3 regions of the Kitasatospora kazusensis genome follow, and region 2 is predicted to be linked to each of the others. Evidence: riboswitches for the same ligand, from Rfam matches in the RefSeq annotation. Region 2 holds a riboswitch; each other region holds the start of a gene.
What was found. A riboswitch is a leader RNA that binds a small molecule or an ion and turns the genes downstream of it on or off. The one in region 2 is predicted to bind cyclic di-AMP.
Positions count from the first base shown of each region.

Region 1: another riboswitch for cyclic di-AMP. It lies ahead of ABD330_RS10170 (M23 family metallopeptidase); the one in region 2 lies ahead of ABD330_RS07115 (M23 family metallopeptidase).
Region 3: another riboswitch for cyclic di-AMP. It lies ahead of ABD330_RS29435 (C40 family peptidase); the one in region 2 lies ahead of ABD330_RS07115 (M23 family metallopeptidase).

Region 1 is NZ_BAAANT010000009.1:19,683-26,382, reverse strand. Features, by position in the region: gene ABD330_RS10180 (alpha/beta fold hydrolase) at 1-800, opposite strand, end outside; gene ABD330_RS10175 (tautomerase family protein) at 1,002-1,229, shown strand; cyclic di-AMP (ydaO/yuaA leader) riboswitch at 1,364-1,524, shown strand; gene ABD330_RS10170 (M23 family metallopeptidase) at 1,538-2,443, shown strand; gene ABD330_RS10165 (hypothetical protein) at 2,543-3,439, opposite strand; gene ABD330_RS10160 (GNAT family N-acetyltransferase) at 3,501-4,085, shown strand; gene ABD330_RS10155 (sensor domain-containing protein) at 4,165-4,944, shown strand; tRNA gene ABD330_RS10150 (tRNA-Met) at 5,045-5,118, opposite strand; gene ABD330_RS10145 (class I SAM-dependent methyltransferase) at 5,235-5,975, shown strand; gene ABD330_RS10140 (hypothetical protein) at 5,950-6,700, opposite strand, start outside.
Region 2 is NZ_BAAANT010000005.1:223,198-229,897, forward strand. Features, by position in the region: gene ABD330_RS07100 (Prokaryotic metallothionein) at 1-88, shown strand, start outside; gene ABD330_RS07105 (GNAT family N-acetyltransferase) at 200-1,486, opposite strand; gene ABD330_RS07110 (maleylpyruvate isomerase family mycothiol-dependent enzyme) at 1,781-2,500, shown strand; cyclic di-AMP (ydaO/yuaA leader) riboswitch at 2,826-2,986, shown strand; partial or broken gene ABD330_RS07115 (M23 family metallopeptidase) at 3,203-3,553, shown strand; gene ABD330_RS07120 (ribosomal maturation YjgA family protein) at 3,731-4,141, shown strand; gene ABD330_RS07125 (nucleoside deaminase) at 4,253-4,678, shown strand; gene ABD330_RS07130 (hypothetical protein) at 4,767-6,566, opposite strand.
Region 3 is NZ_BAAANT010000058.1:14,213-20,912, forward strand. Features, by position in the region: gene ABD330_RS29430 (C40 family peptidase) at 1-108, opposite strand, end outside; gene ABD330_RS29435 (C40 family peptidase) at 352-1,440, opposite strand; cyclic di-AMP (ydaO/yuaA leader) riboswitch at 1,451-1,616, opposite strand; gene ABD330_RS29440 (C40 family peptidase) at 1,985-3,007, opposite strand; gene ABD330_RS29445 (NYN domain-containing protein) at 3,252-4,706, opposite strand; gene ABD330_RS29450 (hypothetical protein) at 4,906-5,145, opposite strand; gene ABD330_RS29455 (rhomboid family intramembrane serine protease) at 5,307-6,113, shown strand; gene ABD330_RS29460 (Lrp/AsnC ligand binding domain-containing protein) at 6,110-6,391, shown strand; gene ABD330_RS29465 (aminotransferase class V-fold PLP-dependent enzyme) at 6,509-6,700, opposite strand, start outside.

The DNA.
Region 1 (6,700 bases), on a different contig from region 2:
GCCAGGAAGGGGAGCAGCGCGTCGGCGGTGGCCTGCGGGAACTCGCCCATCGGGTAGTGCCCGGCGCCCTCGATCATCACCTTACGGCCGTTCAGCGCCCTGATCTGGCGGTCCGCGACCACGACGGGGGAGGGGAAGTCGGGGTCCTTGCTGCCCATGACCACCAGCGCCGGGCAGTTCACGGCGGCGCTCCAGCCGACGGGCGAGGAGTCGCCGGTCACGTGGCCCCGGGTGGCGACCCGGCGGCCCGGGGTGCGGAGGGCGGCGACCAGGCCGGCCACGTACTCCTCGAAGTCGGCGGGCTTGGCGCTGGGGTAGGCGATCTTCTTCAGGTACCAGCCCCAGACGGCCGGGAACCGCACCACGACCGCCCCGAGCGCCCGGACCATCCCGCGCTGGAGGGCGTTCTGCGGGAGGTTCTCGATGAAGCCGTCGAGCAGCGCGATCCCGGCCACCCGCTCGGGCGCCTGGCCGGCCGCCTTGACCACGGTGGCGCCGGTGTACGAGCTGCCGACCAGCACCGCGCGCCGGATGTCCAGGTGGTCCAGCAGGGCGAGCACGTCGTCGGCGATGGCGCCGGGGGAGTAGTCGTCCCAGACGATCGAGGACTCGCCGAAGCCGCGCAGGTCCATGGTGATCACCCGGTGCCCGGCGGCGGCCAGCAGCGGACGCAGGTGCCGGTAGGTGGCCCGGGAGTCGAGCATGCCCGGGATCAGCACGACCGGAGCGCCGGAGCCGGTCACCGTGTCGTCGAAGGCGATCCGGCCGCCGGGGAGGGTGAGGAACTGGGTGCCGGTCATGTGGGGCCTCCTGGAGCTACTGCCTGAAGTGCTTCCTGTAGCCATAAAGCTAAGGCTAATAGCCTTAGCCGTCAAGTGGGTCTCCTGGCCACCTGCTCTCGCGCAGCCCCCGCGCACCTCGCGCAGCCCCTCGGCGCGCAGGGACGGTGCAGCTCGGCCGCAGCCCGCCGGCCCCCGGCGGGCGTGTTGTACGGTGCGGCCATGCCCTTCATCAACGTCAAGCAGCTGGCCGGCCGCAGCGAGGAGCAGATCGCGGAGATCACCCGCGAGCTCACCGCCACCTACGCGCGGATCACGGGCGTGAACCCGGACAACATCTGGGTGGCCGTGGAGGAGGTCCCGGCCCGGAACTGGTCGGCCGGCGGGGTCACCTTCGCCGAGAAGGCCGCCGAGAAGGCCGCCGCGAAGGCCCGCGCCACCGAGGGCTGACCGCCGGGAGGAGCGAACCCCTCCCGGCCCCAGGAGACTTGGACCGTCCCGAGCAGGCCGCTTGGAATCAGGGGCTCCTGGGATTAACGTTTGATAACGCAGCGCGGTCGGCAACGCCGTACCCGAAACGGCACCGTGCGCCGTCGCCTAATCCACAGGGCCCGCCTTCACCGGCAGTCCCGGGAGCCGGGGAACCACGTTCCATGGGGTGAATCAGCCGGGCCCTGGCCCGGTCGTAGGAGACCTTCCTGCTCCGAACCCGTCAGCTAACCCGGTAGGCGCGAAGGAAGGAAAGGAGCGCGCCTCCCTTGGCGTCGTCGCACTCCCCCAGCACCCCGGTGGCAGCAACCCAGTTGCTCGACCACCCCTCGGATCAGCCGCCGGACGCGGCCCCCGACCACGGCTCCCGGCACCGGATGCCCCGCCAGACGCGCGGCGGCCCGCTGATCGGCGTCACCGCGATGGCCGCCTCGCTCGGCGCGACGGGCTTCGCCACCGCCGCCCCGGCCGCCGCCGCCACACCCCCGCCCCCGGCCCCGGCCGTCGCGGCCCCTGACGAATCGTCCGTGACCGCCCTCGCGGCCGACCCGGGACTCGCACTCGCCGCCCGCATCCAGCAGCAGGCCGACGGCCGGCGCACCTCCGCCGAGGAGACCGCCCGGCTGGCCGCCGCCCAGGAGGCCGAGGCCAAGCGCGCCGCCCAGCAGGCAGAGGCCCACGCGGAGGCCCAGACCCAGGTCCAGGCCCCGACCGGGGCTCAGGCCGAGGGGGAGGCCGAGCAGGCCGGGCAGGGCACCTTCGCCCTGCCGACCGGCAACTACACGCTGACCGCGCACTACGGCCAGTCCGGCGCGCACTGGGCCCACCTGCACACCGGCCTGGACTTCGCGGCCCCCACCGGCACCCCGGTGACCGCCGTCGGCGCGGGCACCGTCACCTCGGCCGGCTGGTCCGGCGCGTACGGCTACCGGGTGATCCAGGCCCTCCCCGACGGCACCGAGATCTGGTACTGCCACCTCTCCGCCATCAGCACCACCGCCGGACCCGTCACCCCGGGCACCGTCCTCGGCCGGGTCGGCGCCACCGGAAACTCCCCCGGCCTCCGGCCGGGAGGCGCCCCCGTCGGCCCCCACCTCCACCTGGAGGTCCGCCCGGACGGCGGCATCCCGGTCGACCCGCTGCCCTGGCTCCAGGAGCGCGGCGTCCAGCCGTAGGCACGCACGGCACGGACACGAGCGGGGCGCCCACCGACAGGTGGGCGCCCCGCTCGTTCAGGTGCCGAAGGCTGTCACTGAAAGTCCCCCGGCCACGCCCTACTCCGCGCTGTCCTGCTCCTGCTCCTGCTCCTGCTCCTGCTCCGCCAGGTACGCGTCGATCTCGGCGGCGTCCGGTTCCGGCGCCAGGTCGGCGTACTCCTGGACCAGCAGGGCCGGCAGCCCGGGGACCGTCCACTCGCCGAGCAGGCGCAGCGCCTCCGCGACCACCGCCGTCTCGAACCCCTCGAAGTCCCCGGACAGCTCGGCCGGCATCGGCTTCCCGAGCGCGTTCAGCCCGGCCAGGTTGCGGTAGCTGCGCTGCATCAGCCGGTTCTCCAGCAGCAGCCGGGCGCCGTCGGTGGCCATCCCGACGGACATCGACCGGTCGCGTCCCCAGCCGCTGTCCACCTCGACCCGGTCCAGCACCCCCGACTCCTCCAGCGCGCCGAACGCCGCCAGCCGCTGCTCCTGAGTCAGCTCCCGGAAGGCGTCCAGCCAGGACCGGACGGCCGCCGGGTCGGCGGTGTCCACCCCGTCCGCGCGCAGCAGCAGCGTGTACAGCCGGGGCCAGGTGACCAGGTGCGGCTGGCGCAGCAGGCCGCAGAGCAGCTCGCCCTGCCACTCCGCCTCGGCGTGCAGCCGCTCGTGCCGCTTGGCGTTCAGCCGCTTCGCCGCCCGCTGATGATCGATCAGCAACCGCACCGCCCTGCCGTACGCCTCCGGCTCCTCCCCGGGCTGCACGTACATGTACATCCGCTCGTACAGCAGTTGTTCGACCACCGGGGAGCTCAGCTCGGGGAAGCCGTCGTGCATCCGGCCGTCGCCCAGTTCGAGCAGCGTCAGCACCGCCCGCACCGCCGCCTCGGGCGCCGGCTCGTACCCCTCCTCGGCGGCCCAGGAGAGCAGGTCGGCGGCGCGGGTGTGCGGGATGAGCTGGAGGTCTTCGTCGTTCACCCTCGGTACGGTATCGGGTACCGCCCACCCGTGCCGCCGGGCGGCGGTAGGGTCGGGCGCCATGAAGCCTGAACAGACTCGGGCCGTACGCCTCACCGGCCCGCGCCTCGCGATCCGCGAGTTCCACCACACGCCCGAGGACGTCGACGCGCTGCACGCGGTGTTCGGGGACCAGGAGACCGCCAGGTTCCTCCCGTTCGCCGCCCGCGACCGCGAGACCTGCGCCGACCAGATCGCCCTCTACCTCGAAGAGGCCGAGCACCGCCCGCGCACCGTCTTCCGCCTCGCCGTCACCCTGCTGGCGGACGGCGAACCCGAGTACGCCGTGCCGATCGGCAACGCGGCCCTCGGCATCGAGGACCAGCGCGCCGGGTTCATCGGGTACGCGCTGCGCCGCGACACCTGGGGCCGGGGGTACGCGAGCGAGATCACCGGGCTGCTCAACGACTTCGCCTTCGGCACCCTCGGACTGCACCGCCTGTGGGCCCGGGTCGACCCGGAGAACACCGCCTCGTCCCGGGTGCTCACCAAGACCGGCTACCAACTGGAGGGCCGGATCCGGCACGACCTCTACCTGCACGACACCTGGCACGACTCGCTCCAGTACTCGCTGCTGGAGCACGAGTGGGTACGGCCCGCACGGTGAAGGGGGTGGGGACAACCCCACCATGAATCCGGCAGTGGGCTCCATTACGGCGGGACCGCGGATCCGGCACCTTTGAGTGGTGAGCACGGACGAGCCCGAGGAGCCCGCGATGACCAGCCTGACCGGCACCACCACCCACCGGCACCAGCCGGACCAGCTGGACCAGCCCGGCCACCCGGGCCACCCGGGCCACCCGGCCTCCTTCGAGTCCGACGCGCCGGCCTTCTGGCGGGCCCCGTTCGCGGCGGCCGGCTTCCGCGAGGTCGGGTTCGTGCTCAGCGGTCTTCCGGTCGCCGTCGCGGGCTTCGCCTTCGCCGTCACCTGCTTCGCGGCGGGGGCCGGCCTGCTGGTCACCGCCCTCGGCCTGCCGGTGCTCGCCCTGCTGCTCGCCGGGGGGCGGGGCTTCGGCGCGCTGGAGCGCTCCCGCGCCCGCACCCTGCTCGCCACCGAGGTCACCGCACCGGCGCCGGTGCGCCCGAGCCGCCCGGGCTTCTGGGGCGGGGTGACGGCCCGGCTCGCCGACGGCGCCGGCTGGCGGGCCGTGCTCTACCAGGTGCTGATGTTCCCGTGGGCGGTGATGTCGTTCGTGGTCTCGGTGACGTTCCTGGTCACGGGCTGGGTGATCGCGCTCTACCCCCTCTACCACTGGGTCTTCGCCCGGTACACGCCCTGGCCCGGCATGCAGCTCTTCGACTACTCCGAGCACGGTGTGCACCACCGGTACTTCGTCACCTCGCCGTTCCAGATCGCGGCGGTCTCGGCCATCGGCCTGGTGCTGGTCTTCCTCACCCCGCAGCTGGTCCGGGGCCTGACCAACGTCAACCGGCTGGCGATCCGGGGCCTGCTCGGTGCCCGCTGAACCGCGCCCGGCCCCTGACCTCCCGGCCCCTGAAATCCCTTACCTGCCCGGAAAGCACATCAGGCCCGGCAGAAGAATCTGCCGGACCTGATGTTCAGAGTAGCGGGGACAGGATTTGAACCTGCGACCTCTGGGTTATGAGCCCAGCGAGCTACCGAGCTGCTCCACCCCGCGTCGTTGACATCACCATATGCGATTTTGCCGCTGACAGGAAATCGGTTCTCCCGGATGCGGTCCGCCGGGCACCGTGATCCGCTGGCCGTACCGCTACGACGGCCCAGGGAGCCCCCGTGAGTACGCCAGGCATCTTGATCACCTCCCGGCCGCTCGACGAGTACTGCCACCTCTTCGGCCTCACCCGCAGCGCCCTGTGTGCCGTGCCCGGCCCCGTGCTGGACTGCCCGGGCGGCGCCGCCGGCCTGGCGGCCGAGGCCCGGGCGCTCGGCGTCCGGGTGGTCGCCGCCGACCCGGCGTACGCGGCACCGCTCACCGCCCTCACCGCGCTGGCCCGGCACGGCCGGGACGCGATGGCCGCCTCGATGACGGCCACCCCGCACCTCCACCTCTCACCGAGGTACCGCCCCTACGAGCGGTACCTGCGCAGCTGGGACCGCGCCCGCCGCCTCTTCGCCGCCGACAGCGCCGCCCACCCCGAGCGGTACGTGGCCGCAGCGCTGCCCCGACTCCCGTTCGCCGACGGCTCGTTCGCGCTCACGCTCAGCTCGTACCTGCTCTTCGCCTACCCCGGGATCTTCCCGCCCGCCGGGCAGCTCGCCGCGCTCACCGAACTCGTCCGGGTCACCGCTCCGTCCGGCGAGGCCCGGATCTACCCGCTGCACGACGGCACCGGCCGCCGCTGCCCGCACCTGGACGAGCTCCGCGCGGCGCTCGGCAGGCGCCGGATCTCCAGCGAGATCCAGCGGACGCCCCGGCCCGGCGACGGCCGCACCAGACAGGTCCTGGTCCTGCGCGCGGCCGGCCACCGCCGCCGTCCCGGCCCGGGCATCAGCCCCCGGGAGCGGGCGGCGTAGTGGCGGTCGTGACCGTCGTATCACTTGCGTTACTTGCGGCCGTGGGTGCGGCAGGCCGGGGCTGGGGGAGCTGCCGGAGGATCTCCTCGGCGACCGCCCTGCGGCGCGACCGCGGCGGCGCGGTCCGCGGATTGCGCAGCGTGTACGCCACGGCCTCCCGCAGCCGGGCCAGGTCCGGCTCCGGCAGCCCGGGGATGTGCACCGCCTCCCGGGCGGCCAGCAGCGCCTGGAGCAGCTCGAAGGGCGAGAGCGGCCGGTCGATCGCCTTGACCAGCAGGTCGATGCTCCCCGCGTCCGGGCTGCCCTGCAGCAGGGCCAGCGCCTGGACCCGCAGGCCCTCCACGCCGCTCTCGAACAGGTCCCGGACCTGTTGGGCGCTGAACCCCAGCGCGTTCGCCGCGACGGCGGTCTGGCTGACCGAGTCGGCCAGTGTCTGCCGGTCGGCGGTGGACAGCGCGCGGGCCAGCAGCAGCCGGGTGATCAGCCAGCCGGACAGGAAGCCGACCACGGTGAAGTACACCGCCAGGCCGGCGGCGAAGCTTGCTGCACCACTCGGACCTGAGCCCGCGCCGCCTGCACTGCCGCCCGCGCCGCCGGTCAACGGCGCCAGCGCGTCGCCGAGTTGGCGCAGCCGGTGCGGCAGGGAGCCGAGCTGGGTCAGCCCGGCGCCGAGCAGGATCTTCGTCAGCCAGTCCGACACCTGCTCCAGATTGGTGTTCGGGGCG
Region 2 (6,700 bases):
CGCGAACTGCGCCCGCCGGGACGGCGGCCTCGGCGAGCAGATCCGCGACGCGGTCGGTGTGCATCCGGGCGAGCGCCAGACGTCCTGAGCGGTGCCGGACGTCCCGAGCGGTGCCGGGCGTCCTGAGCGGTGCCCGGCAGCCTCCGCACCGACGACCGCCCCCGGGGCCGAGCCCCGGGGGCGGTCGCGTTCCCGGGGCTCAGACCCGGGCGTGGGAGGTGATGTCGGCGGTGAACGCCTCGATCAGGTCGGGGGTCACCGTGGGGCGGCACCGGGCGATCGCCGCGAGGTAGTCCGCGGTGGTCGCGCCGACCCCGTCCGGCTCACAGGCGCCCGGGTCCCGTTCGAACGCCGCCTGGGCGGCGGTCCGGGCGGCGTGCTCGATGTCCGCCGGGGTGAACAGCTCGCTCGCCGCGACCAGCACCGGCAGGTCGACGTCGGAGCGCGTGACGGCGTAACGGGACCAGATGGCCGCGCGGGCGGCGGCGTCCGGCGTGCCGATCGGGATCAGGTAGTCGAAGCGGCCGGGGCGCAGGAAGGCCGGGTCGAGCGAGCGGACGGAGTTGGTCGCACAGACCAGCAGCCGTTCCTCGCCCTCCCGGAAGCCGGGTATCAGCTTGAGCAGCTCGTTGGTGACCCCGTGCATCCCGGACGGCGGCCCCTCCCCCCGGACCGGCACGATCTCCTCGACCTCGTCGATGAAGACCAGCACCCGCTCCAGCTCGGAGATCCGGGCGAAGGCGGTGCGCAGCGCGGCGGCGAGGTTGCCCTCGTCCGCGAGCCGGGAGGGCAGCAGCTCCACGAACGGCCAGCCGAGCCGGGAGGCGACGGCCCGGGCGAAGGTGGTCTTGCCGGTGCCCGGCGGCCCGAACAGCGCGATCGCGCGCGGCGGCCGCACCCCGTGCCGGGCGGCCCGCTCCGGCTCGGCCAGCGGCAGCACGATCCGGCGCTCGATCAGGTTCTTCTCCGCCTCCATGCCCGCGACCTTGTCCCAGAGGTCGCCCGGCAGCAGCCTGCCGCCCAACTCCTCCAGCAGGTTGGCGCCGGGCCCGGTCGGCGGCTCGGCCTTCTCGAAGTAGGCGACGGCCGGGCGGCGGGTGTACCCGGCGTTGCGCAGGCCCTCGCCGAGCTGCTCCTCCTCGGGCAGCACGTACGCGATCCGGCGCACCCGTTGGGCCAGCAGCCGCCGTTCCAGTTCGCGCAGCAGCGCGCTGGCCAGGCCGCGTCCGCGCCAGCCGGGTGCGATGGCGATCCGCATCACCCAGGCGCGGTCCCCCGCCAGGTGGGCGAGCGCCGCGCCGATCGGCGCCCCCTGGCGGACGGCCACCACGGCCGGCTGACGCGAGGTCAGGGCCGTGATGCACTCGGCGAGGGAGAAGACCGACTCCTGGCCGAGCTCGGCCGTGGTGTCGATCAGGTGCACGACGGCCGCGAGGTCGTCCTCGCGGTAGTCGTGGATCAGCCACTCGTGGTTGGCCTGCTGCACGGGACCCGCCTCTCCTGCGCCGTGGTGGCGCCGTGGTGACGCCGTCCTCGCGCCGTGGTGACGCCGTGCCGGCGTGCCGGCGTCCTGCTGGCGCCGACGTCCTGCTGGTGCCGGGAACGCTAAGGGCGGGCGCGGGTGGCCCGCCCGCACCGGAACGGACAACCGGAGCGGCCAAACCGTACGAATCGCGGCTGGTCAGCGGGGTGCAGCGGGCATTCGGGCCTGCGGCCGGGGCCCTTCACGGGGACAGAAATGCGCGGCGGCACAGCGGAACGCGGGCTAACGTCCAGTCCCATGGACCGAACTGACTACATGTACGCCCTTCGCCGGGACGGCGCCCGGCTGGCCGAGGCGGCAGCCGGACACCTCGCCGCCCCGGTGCCCAGCTGTCCCGAGTGGACGGTCGCCGACCTGGTCGGGCACACCGGTGCGGTGCACCGGTTCTGGACGGCCGTCGGCTCGGGCGAGCTGACCGACCCGAGCGGGTACGCCCCGCTGCCGCGCCCGGCGGAGGACGGGCTGATCGAGTGGTTCACCGAGGGCCTCGAACTGTGCGCGGCCACCCTCGAAACGCTCGACCCGGAGCTGCCGCGCTGGACCTGGTCCGACCGGAAGGACGTCGGCTTCATCCAGCGGCGGATGGCACAGGAGCAGGCCGTCCACACCTGGGACGGCCTGGCCGCCGCCGGCCGGGACGAACCGGTCGAGCCCGCGCTCGCGGCGGACGGCGTGGACGAGTTCCTCGCCCACTTCGCCCGCGCGAAGGAGACGGCGGGCCTGCCCGAGGCCGGTCTGCACCTGCACGCCACCGACGGTCCCGGCGAGTGGTGGATCCGTCCGGCGGACGGCGGCTGGCGGGTGGACCGCGAGCACGGCAAGGGTGCGGTGGCCGTCCGGGGCACCCGCTCGGACCTGCTGCTCCTGCTCTGGAGGCGGCGCGGCGCCGACCAGTTGGAGACCTTCGGCGACCTGGCCGTGCTGGAGGACTTCCTGAGCGCGTTCTCCCGGGGCTGACCCCGGTCGGCCGGGCCCGCCGGGCCGAACGTGGTGAGCCTCACGGCGGCGCGGCCCGGCGGTCACGGACCGGCACCGGGGGTGCGCGGACCGGTACCGAAATCACGCCCGTCGATGCGGGCGGTGGCTCCCGGTAGCCGGTTCGGGCACCCCCGGCATGGGCATATGTCCGGAGAGTGACCGAATTCCTGGTGAATGCCGGAAATAGCCGATTAGTTCGATCACCATCCTTGCCTTCGCCCACCCCGATCGGTTTTGCTTCAACGACCGCCCGGCCAGTTGTCCGGGCGAGACCACGGGTGCAACGCCTAGTCCTGCCGGCGCCCGTCGGCCACCACTGAGCTCTGTACGGCAGGAGCGGGGGAACCACAGGTAAGTCGCCGTCCGGTACCACCGGACGGCTTGGGGTGAAGCCGCGCTTCCTGCGGCCGGGCAACTCCAGCCCGAACCCGACAGCTCACCTCGCCGGCGTCGGAGAGGAACACATCCATGACCGCACTGGGTCACCACAGCCGCACCCGCCTGCCCCGCCTCGCCCGGATCGGCGTCGGCGCCGCGCTGGCAGCCTCCGCGTTCGCCCTCCCGCTGGTCGGCGCCGTGAGCGCCCAGGCCGCACCGGCCGTCGCCGCCTCCGCCGTCAACTCGGCCGGTTTCACCGCCCCCGTGACCAACACCCACATCACCGAGGCCTGGGGCGTCCCCGGCCACATGTGGGCCAGCGGCCACCACACCGGCGTCGACTTCGCCGCCTCCGTCGGCACCAGCCTGAAGGCCGTCGGCAACGGCACCGTCGTCACGGCGGGCAACGGCGGCGCGTACGGCAACCAGATCGTCATCAAGCTCGCCGACGGCCACTACGCCCAGTACGCCCACCTCTCCGTCATCCAGGTCCACGCGGGCCAGGCCGTGAAGGCGGGCCAGCAGATCGGCCTCTCCGGCGCGACCGGCAACGTGACCGGCCCGCACCTGCACTTCGAGATCCGCACCACGCCGTACTACGGCTCGGACGTCGACCCGATCGCCTACCTGCGGGCCCACGCCGTCGCCGTCTGACACCACCGCCCTGCACGACAGGGGTGACCACAGGGGCGCGGGAGACCGCGCGAAACCGGAAGCGCCGACACGGCGCCCTCCGCTTCGCGCCGGTCCCCGCGCCCCTGGCGCGTGGCCGGGCCGCCTTCCTGGGCGAGACCTGCGGGCCGCCGGGCCCGGTCGCTCTAAAGTGTCGGCATGAATGATCATCGGAGCGCCGCACACCCCTGGGCCACCCGGGCGGCAGCGGCGGCGGCCGCCGCGATGACGGTCGCCACCGGGCTCGGCGTCCGAGCCGACGGGGGCGGGGACTTCGCCAAGTACGCCGGTGACGCGCTCTACACCGTGCTGGTGTACACCCTGGTCGTCCTGGTGGCGCCCCGGGTGAAGCCGGTCACGGCGGCCGCCGTGGCGCTCGGCGTCAGCTGGGCGGTCGAGTTCCTCCAGATCAGCGATCTCCCCGCCGAACTGTCCCGGCACAGCACCGTCGCCCGCCTCGTCCTCGGCACCACCTTCAACCCGCCCGACCTGTTCTGGTACGCCGTGGGAGCGGCCTGCTGCGGGCTCGCCCACACGGCGGCGACCCGGCTGCCACGCCCGCGTCCGTAACGCCCGAGCGGCCGGTCACCCGGTACGTGCCGGGCTCGGCGGGGTACGTTCCGAGCGGACCGCGACGTTCCCGCCGACCGGAGAGCAGGTACAGCCTTGGACCCGGAGCAGATGCTGAAGGTGGCCGTCGAGGAGGCCCGGGCGGGGCTCGCGGAGGGCGGCATCCCGATCGGGGCGGCGCTGTTCGGGCCGGACGGGGAACTGCTCGGCCGGGGCCGCAACCGAAGGGTGCAGGACGGCGATCCGTCGATGCACGCCGAGACGGCGGCGTTCCGCGCGGCGGGCCGACTGCGCGGGTACGGCCGGACGACCATGGTGACCACGCTCTCACCGTGCTGGTACTGCTCGGGCCTGGTACGGCAGTTCGGGATCGGCCGGGTGGTCGTGGGCGAGACCCGCAGCTTCACCGGCGGGCACGACTGGCTCGCCGAACACGGCGTCGAGGTCACCGTGCTCGACGACCCGGCCTGCGTGGAGCTGATGACCGGGTTCATCGCCGCCCGCCCCGAACTCTGGTACGAGGACATCGGCGAGTAGGCGGAACACTCCCCCGGACAGCAGCGCGCCCGCCGACGGGTTCACCACCACCGGCGGGCGCGCTGCCGTCACTGCAGCGGAACGGGGGTCAGCTGCGGGCCTCCGAGACGGCGGCGCCGAGCGCCTCCTTGATCCGGGGACCGAGCCGGGCGAAACCGAGCTCCTTCATCGCGGCCCGAAGGAGCTCGTCCTCGGTACGGTCGACCCCGTCGCTGTCGATCCACCGCACGAGAGCGGTCAGTTCGGCCGCCGTGTAGGCGGTGACCGGCCGCCCGGGCGTGAGCGACGGCTTCTTCGGCCGACGCACCGGCCGAGCCTTCTCGACCTCGGTCACCGCAGGCGCAACCTCGGCAACGGGCTCGGGCTCGACCTCGACCTCCACCTCGGCAACGGGCTCGGGCTCGACCTCGGCGACGACCTCGGCCTCAGCCTCGATCACCACAGGCTCGACCTCGACAACCGGCTCGGGCTCAACCACTGCCTCGGGCTCAACCTCAGCAACGAGCTCCGGCTCAACCACTGCCTCGGGCTCAACCTCAGCAACGTCGGCCTCAGCCTTGATCACCACAGGCTCGACCTCGACAACCGGCTCCGGCTCAACCTCAGCGACGACCTCGGACTCAACCACTGCCTCGGGCTCAACCTCAGCAACGAGCTCCGGCTCAACCACTGCCTCGGGCTCCGGCTCCGGCTCAGCGACGACCTCGGCTTCGGGCTCGACCTCGGCCGCAACCTCGACCTCGACCTCGACCTCGACCGCCGCAGGCTTGGCCTGCGCCTGGGCCGGGATCTCGACGGGAGCAAGCTCCTCCGCCGCAGGCACCGCCTCGGAACGCGGCCCCGCCGCCAGCGCCTGGCGGGCCGCCTCCTCGGCGTCGCCCTCCACGTCACTCGCCGCGTCGCTGTCCGCGTCGCTGTCCGCGTCAACGTCGAGGTCGACGTCGCCGACGGCCTCGACCGCGACGTCAGCGGCAGCGTCCTCCGTGCCGGCCCGCAGGTCGTACGCGGCGACCGCCGCCTCGCGGTCCGCCTGGCGCTCCGTCAGCTCCGCCAGGAGTTCGTCCGGCCCGAGGTCGGACAGGGCGGCCCGGAGCGAGTGCCGGGCGGGGAGGAGGTAGAGGGTGCGCTCGTCGGCAGCCAGTCGGTCGATCAGGTCGGCGAGGTCGGCCAGCGGGGTGGACTCCGGGTCGAGGCCGGGCAGCAGTCGCCCGAGTGCCCGGACGGCCTGGCCGAGGGCGTCGACGGCCTGGCTCGCCTCGGTGAGGGCCTCGGCGTCGGCGGGTACCGTCGGGCGGGCTGCGCCGGAGGCGGCCAGCGCGGACCAGTCGGAGCGCTCGGCGGCGGCTGCCGCCAGTGCCTCGTGCAGGTCGCTGCGGCGGCCGCGCTTGCCGACCACAAGCTTCTTGGCCTGCGCGCGCAGGCTGCGGCGGCGGGCCCAGGAGAGCTTGACGCCCTGCTCCTTGCGCCAGCGTCCGTCGGCCGTGGCGGCGGTCAGCTCGTCGAGGTCGGCGTCGTACGCCTCGGCCCGCAGCTTCCCGGCGGTGGCGTAGACGCGCTGCAGGACGCCGACGACCAGGCTGAGGCCGACCACGGTGTCCGGCTCGCCGAGGCCTCCCTCGGGGGTGAGACCGAGGACGGCGTCACGGGTCGCGGAGATGTCGCGGCTGCGCAGCTCGGCGAGCACGGTGGAGGCGGCCCGCGCGTCCTCGGGGGTCTCGATGACGTCGGCGGCGGCGTACCAGGGGTTGCTGTCGGCGGTCAGCGTGAAGCCGCCCAACTCGGCGTACCGGCCGAGTTCCTCGCGCGGTCCGGGCCGGGTGTCACCGGCCTGGGTGTCCGCTGGGTCGACTGCCCCGGGGTCGGTGTCGTTCAGGTAGCTCACTGTCATGGTGAAGTCCGCTTCGTGGCAGGGCAGGCAAGGGACGGGACGCCGGCGTCCGGCGGCGCGGGCTGGAGGACTGGAGCCCGGCGCGGACGCCCAGGATACGGGTGGGCGTTCGAACGGCGCACGCAACCTGTCGG
Region 3 (6,700 bases), on a different contig from region 2:
GCCGCCGCCGACCACCAGACCGAGCGCGCTGGTGGCGGCCGCGGTGAGCACCAGCGCCCGGGCCAGCCGGTTCACGCCCGGCAGCGGGGAACGGCGGTTCATCGGCATCCGGCGACGGCTCCATCCCTGCGGCGGGACCGCCGCCGCCGCCCGGGCCGGGCGGTCGTCCTCACGGAGGTCCGGGGGCAGACGTTAGCGAGTCGCGGCGATCTAGTCCAAACGCCTACAACATCGAATATTTGACCACTAATCGGACACCAGGCCGGTCGGCCGGAAACGCCGCAGGCCCGGCCCCCACACCGAGGTGGGGAAGCCGGGCCTGCGAGCAGACGCGAAGGGGCCGAACGGGCGTCAGATCCGGACGATGGCCGTGACCGACATGTAGCTGGCGGTCTCGTAGCGGACGAACGCGCCCTCGTGCGGGGCGTGGACGACCTGGCCGCCGCCGACGTACAGGCCGACGTGCCCGCCGCCGTTGAAGATGATCAGGTCACCGGGCTGGGCGACGGAGAGGTCGGTGCCGAGGTTCGTACCGGCGTGCCACTGCTCCTCCGAGGTGCGCGGCAGCGAGATACCCGCCTGGGCGAACGACCACAGCATCAGGCCCGAGCAGTCGAAGGAGTCCGGTCCGGTGTCGCCCATGTGGTAGGGACGGCCGATCCTGCTCTCGGCGGCGGCGATCACAGTGGCGGCGTACGAGCCGGCCGGGGCGGTGGTGCCGAGGTCCGGGCGGGAGCTGCTGCGCGAGGCCCGGTCCGTCGAGGCGGCGGCGGACGCGGCCTTGGCGGCGGCGGCCGAGTCGGCGGCGGCCTTGGCGTCGGCCTGGGCCAGCGCGTCGCGCTCCTGCTGGGTCAGCGAGTTCAGCAGCGCCTGAGCCTGGGCCAGCTTGGCCTGGACGTCGTCCTTGTCGGCCTTGAGGCTCTTGGTCGTCGAGTCCAGCTCGGCGAGCTTCTGCTGCGCCTCGGCCTTCTCCTGGTCGAGCTTGGCCTGCTCGCCCTTGAGCGTCTTCAGCGCGTCGGCCTGCGAGGCACCGAGCTGGTCCAGCGAACCGGCCTGGGTGAGGAAGGAGTCCGGGCTGCTGGAGAGCATCAGCTGCACGGTGGGCGATATGCCGCCGTTGCGGTACTGCTCCGCGGCGAGCGCGCCCAGGCTGCTCTGAAGGGTGCTCACCTGGTCCTGCTGCCGGGCCACCTGGTCCTGGAGGGTGCTGACCTGCTTCTGCAGGGTCTGCTCCTTCTCGGTCGCCCCGTCGTACTTCTCGGTGGCGGCCTCGGCCTGGAGGTGCAGCTGGTCGACCTGGGCCTTGACCTGGTCCTTGGTCGGCGCGGGGTCGGCGTGGGCGCCGGCCTGCGAGGACAGGGCCACGGCGGTGGCCGCGGCCGCGGTCATGATCGAGACGCGGGTGCGGCTGGCGGGCTTGGGACGACGATGGGACGCCACGGAGGCGGGCTCCTTCTTCCTACATCCGCCTACCGGGTGAGCTGACGGGTTCGGGCTGGAAGAGATGCCCTACGACGCCTCACCGACGTCCGCCCAGTTGCGGCGGTCGTCGACCTGGCGCCGATTCACCCCGAGGAACGTGGTTCCCCGGCTCCGATACACAGCGTCCCCGGATGTCTCCCGGTGCGGCAGTCGAGCTGCCGTGCTGCTTCTCGGACTCGGCGGTAACCACCGCCGTCACCCTGGCTGGGTGATCGACCGTGCGGTGGTTCGAACCATGACCCTAGTAACCAACCCGTGATCGGTTCAAATCCTTGTCAGAAAAAACTCTGAATATGAGCCAGTTTTTCCGGCAGGAGCGACCGAGTGTGACGGAATCCGCACGATGGGCTGACAAATCCTCAGCCCCCGGACAGCGGACAGGCCCGTCGAGGGTGTCCCGGATCACAGGACGTCTCGACGGGCCCATCGGTGTCATCGTGCGTCAGTTGCGGCGAACCGTAGGCAAATGTCCGCTTTGCCGGGACGGCGGGAGAGGACCGGCTCAGACCCGGCGGATGGTGCTGATCGTCAGCGTGTCCGCCGGCATCACCTTGACCACGTCACCGGTCTTCGGCGCGTGCACCACCAGGCCGTTGCCGATGTACATCCCGACGTGGTGCTGGTCGTTGAAGAAGATGACCAGGTCGCCCGGCTGGGCCTCGGCCAGCGTGACGCCCGTGCCGATGGTGGCCTGCTCCTGCGAGGTGCGCGGGATCGACACACCGGCCTGCGCGTACGCCCACTGCATCAGGCCCGAGCAGTCGAAGGTGGTCGGGCCGGTGGCCCCCCACACGTAGGCGTCGCCGCGTCGGCTCATCGCGGCGGCCACGGCGGCACCGGCGTAGCCGCCCGGCTGCGGGAGGCTGCCGAGGTCGTAGCGGGCGTCGCTGCGCGAGGCCCGGTCGCCCACCACCGCGGCGCGGTCGGCGGCGCTGAGCGAGTTCAGCAGAGTCCGGGATTGCTGGAGCTTCTGCTGGACCTGGGACTTGGCGTCGTTCAGGGTCTGGGTGCTGCGGTCCAGCTGCGCGAGCACGTCCGCGGCTTCCTGCTTCTCCTGGTCGAGCCGGCGCTGCTGGTCCTTCAGCGACTTCAGGGTCTCGGCCTCGGTGGCCGTGATCTGGTCGGCGCTGGAGGCCTGCTGGAGGTAGTTCGCCGGGTCGGCGGAGAGCATCAGGGCGACCGACTGGTCGATGCCGCCGGAACGATACTGCTCACCGGCCACGGCCGAGAGGCCGACCTCCAGCTGGGTCATCTGGTCCTGGCCGCGGGCGACCTGGTCCTGGAGCTGGGCGGCCTGCTGGCGCAGCTGGTCGGCCCGCTCCTTGGCGCCGTCGTAGACCTCGGAGGCCTGCTCCTGGTCCTGGGTCAGCTTGTCGATCTGCGCCTTGACCTCGTCCGTGGACGGCTTGGCGGGCGCCGCGTGCGCGCTCACCTGGGCGGACAGGGCGACCGCGGTCGCGGCGGCCGCAGTCAGCACGGTGACCCGTGCACGGCTCGGCTGCTTGGGACGGCGGTGGGAGGCCAAGGGACTTGCTCCTTCTTCCTGCTGGACCGACCCCGTTCGGGCGACTGTCCGGAAAATAGGTTTGACGCCAGACCCTAGGTGACGATGGCAGGCTCGCGCCACTCCCCTCCCGTCACGAACCACCGACTCCCGGCGGGATTCACCGGACGGACACAGCATCGCCACGGCTGTCCTTGAACAGCCGTCAAGAATTCCCGCGGTTCAGGCCGACCGGCAGATGGAGGGCGGACCCGGAGACCCGCACTCAGGCCCGGGCCAGCCGGTTGAGCAGCAGGACCGAGGCCACCGGCCGGGCACCCGCCTTGCGGACACCGTCGGCGACCTCCTTGTCGGCGGACACCACCACCACCGGACGCCCCTGCGGCTCGGCCCGGACCAGGCGGCGGATCAGCTCGTCCGCCGTCTCGCCGGTACGGCTGAACCGCACCCGCACCCCGCGCGGGGGTGCCATGATGACCGGGACGTCCAGGTCCTGGCCGTCGAAGACACAGGTGACCTCGGCCTGGGTGCGCTGGGCGAGCATCGCCAGGCCGCCGAGCAGCCTGATCCGCTGCTGCTCCAGCGGCAGCGCCGGGTAGCCGGTCTTGGTGACGTTGTAGCCGTCCACCACCAGGTGGACCTGAGGGATCGCCAGCAGCTGGTCCAGCAGGGCCGGGTCGTCCTCGGCGAGCGCCCGGCGGGCGACGTCGTGCGGGGAGGCGGAGCTCGGCACCACGGCCTCCACCAGGTCGGCCGGATGGAGCTGGGAGACCGGCAGCGCCAGCTCCCGCTGGAGGCCCTGGGCCGACTGGAGCACGGTGTCCAGCAGCAGCCGCAGCCGCATCTCCTCGACGGTACGGCCCTCACGGGCCGAGCGGCGGCCCGCCTCCAACGCCGTCTCCAGCTCGGAGACCCGGTGCCGCAGCCGCCGCGCCTCGCTCTCGGCCGCGCTGCGCTCGGCGGCGGTCAAGGCCTTGGCCGCGTCCAGCTCGGACTGCAGCCTGCGGACCTCCGCCTGGGCCCGGCGGGTGTCGCTCTCCAGGCTGCGGACCTTCTTGCGCAGCGAGTCGGCCTCCCGGCGGACGCCCTCGGCGTCGACCCGCTGCCGCTCCAGGTCCGCCCGCGCCTGCGAGCGCAGCTCGGCCAGCTCGGCCTGGAGCTTCTCCACCAGCCGGGTGGCCTCGGCGGCCATCCCCTCGGCCCCGGCCCGCTCGACCAGCTCGCCCGCCTCGGCGACCAGCCGGCTCCAGCCCGTCGGGCGGATCAGGTAGGCGGCGGCGGCCACGTCCATCGGGTCGGCGGCGCCGGGGACGGTACCCGCCTCCAGCGCCTTGACCAGGTCGGGCTGCCCCAGGCGCAGCCGCTCCGCTATCCGTACCCGGAACGCCGGCTCGGACTCCAGCGCGGCGGCCAGCGCGGTGCCCGCGTACTTGGCCCGGCGGGCCGGGGTGAACTTGGCGTACTGGCGCAGCGAGGCCGGCAGGTCGGCCGGGGCCAGGCCGCCGAGCGCGTCGGCGGCGATGCCGACCACCCGGCGGCGGACGCCCTCGGGCAGCGGCCGGTCCAGGTGTTCGGCCGCGGCGGGCTGCGCCGGGGCGGGCTGCCCGGCGGCGTCCTCCCCTGCGGGAGCCTCCCCTGCGGTGTTCTCCCCTGCCGGGGCGTCGGCCACCGGAGCACCGGCCGCCGCCTCAGGGGCGTCCGGGGGCACCGCCCCGGGCATCGGACCGGGCCCGGCCTGCGGCTCAGCGGGCGGCTGCCCCTGCGGCTCGGCTGGCCCCCTCGCTGCGTCCACCACGTCCTCGGCTCCGATTCTGCTCTGCGGGGTCCGTACGGCCGGTTGCCGCTGCCCTCAAACACACCGCTCTCTGCAATTGTCCCGGGTACCGTGCCCCACCCGGGACCACGCCACACTCCGGCTGCTACTCCTCGGAGCCCGGGCGGTCCACCAGCTCGACCTGGTCCACCGCGTTGCACCAGCGGCAGCGCACCGACTCCACGGTCTCGGCGAGCACCTCGGTCTCCTCCACCTTGGACTCGCCCGCGAGGTCGAAGTGCAGGAACTCGATCACCCGCGAGGACCTGGTCACGTCGAAGCGGGTCAGGTTGCCGCAGAGCGTGCAGCGCCAGCGGGTCTCAGCGGTGGGGATGGCGATGGTCATCGGGGTTCCTCTCGGCTGTCACCCAGGTCCGGACAGGTCTGGATGCGCCAAGCCTATTGCCTGCCGGTGAACCGCCGTCCACCGGTCCTGAGCTCACCGCGTTCACCCGCTTGCAGGACAACACGGTGTCAGGCCCGGCGGCCCGAGGAATGCTCGCAGGCATGGTGACTCCCGTCCTCGACCAGCCCGCCACCCGGGACACCGGCCCGCCCGGCCGGCCGGCGGTCGTCACCCTCGGGCTCATCGCGCTCGGCGCACTCGTCCTGCTGACCGGCCCGAGCTTCGGGCTGAACCCGCGTTACGGCACCGGCCCGGCGCGGGTCTGCGCCGAGCAGCGGTACGAGCAGCGCTGGGGCGCCGTCCCCGCCGAGCTGATCGGCGGCCGGCCGCTGACGGCCGGTCAGCTCGCCGAGCTGCCCCCCGTGGTGCCGGGCTGCACGGTCTCCCCCGCGCCGCACAAGATCCCGGTGCTGTCGGTGCTCAGTTCGCTGTTCGTGCACGCCGGGTGGCTGCACCTGCTGGGCAACGTGCTCTTCCTCTTCGTCTTCGGCCCCGGCGTCGAGGAGCGGTTCGGCCGGGTGCGCTTCCTGCTCCTCTATCTCTGCGTCGGCTACCTCGCGACGTACGGCTACGCGGTGGCCGAGGCGGGCTCCACCGACTCGGTACGGGCCCTGGTCGGCGCCTCGGGCGCGATCGCCGGGGTGCTCGGCGCGTACCTGCGGCTCTACCCGAAGGCCCGGGTGACGACGCTCGTCCCACTGCTGTTCTTCCTGCCGCTGCGCCTCCCGGCCTGGCTGGTGCTGGGCCTGTGGTTCGTCCTGCAGTGGTGGTCGGTGCACTCGGGCGGGCCCGGCGTGGCGTACCTCGTCCACGTCATCGGCTTCACCGCCGGTTACCTGGCCGCCTGGGCCGGCACCGCACTCCCGATACGCTGGCGGCGACCCCCACGGACAGGAGCCCCAGAGTGATCACCGCGATCGTGCTCATCAAGACCAGCGTCGACCGGATCCCCGAGATCGCCGAGGCGATCGCCGCCATCGAGGGCGTCAGCGAGGTCTACTCCGTGACCGGCGGCTACGACCTGGTCGCGATGGTCCGGGTCCGGCGCCACGACGACCTGGCGGCGGTGATCCCCGGCAAGCTCAACAAGGTCCCCGGAGTCGAGCACACCGAGACCCAGATCGCCTTCCGCACCTACTCCCAGCACGACCTGGAAGCCGCCTTCGCCCTCGGCCTCGAAGACTGACGGGGAGTCCCCCCAGGGGCGCGGGGAACTGCGCGAAATCGGAAGGCTCGGACCGTTGCCGCTCCGCTGAGAGCCACCGGCACCCTGTTGCGCACTGCGTAGCGGGGTGCCCGTTGCTCAGTTGCGACGAGTGTCAGCGACGCAGCGCCCGCCCTCGCTGCGGTACGTCCACCTCGCACCATCGCGGACGAGCTCGCCGACGGCAGTCAGGAAGCGGTCCAGGTGCTCGTCCGGCGTGCCGGCCCCGAAGCTGACCCGGATGGCGTTCAGGCTGCGCTCGCCCGGCAGTGAGGGCTCCGGCGCGCCGCA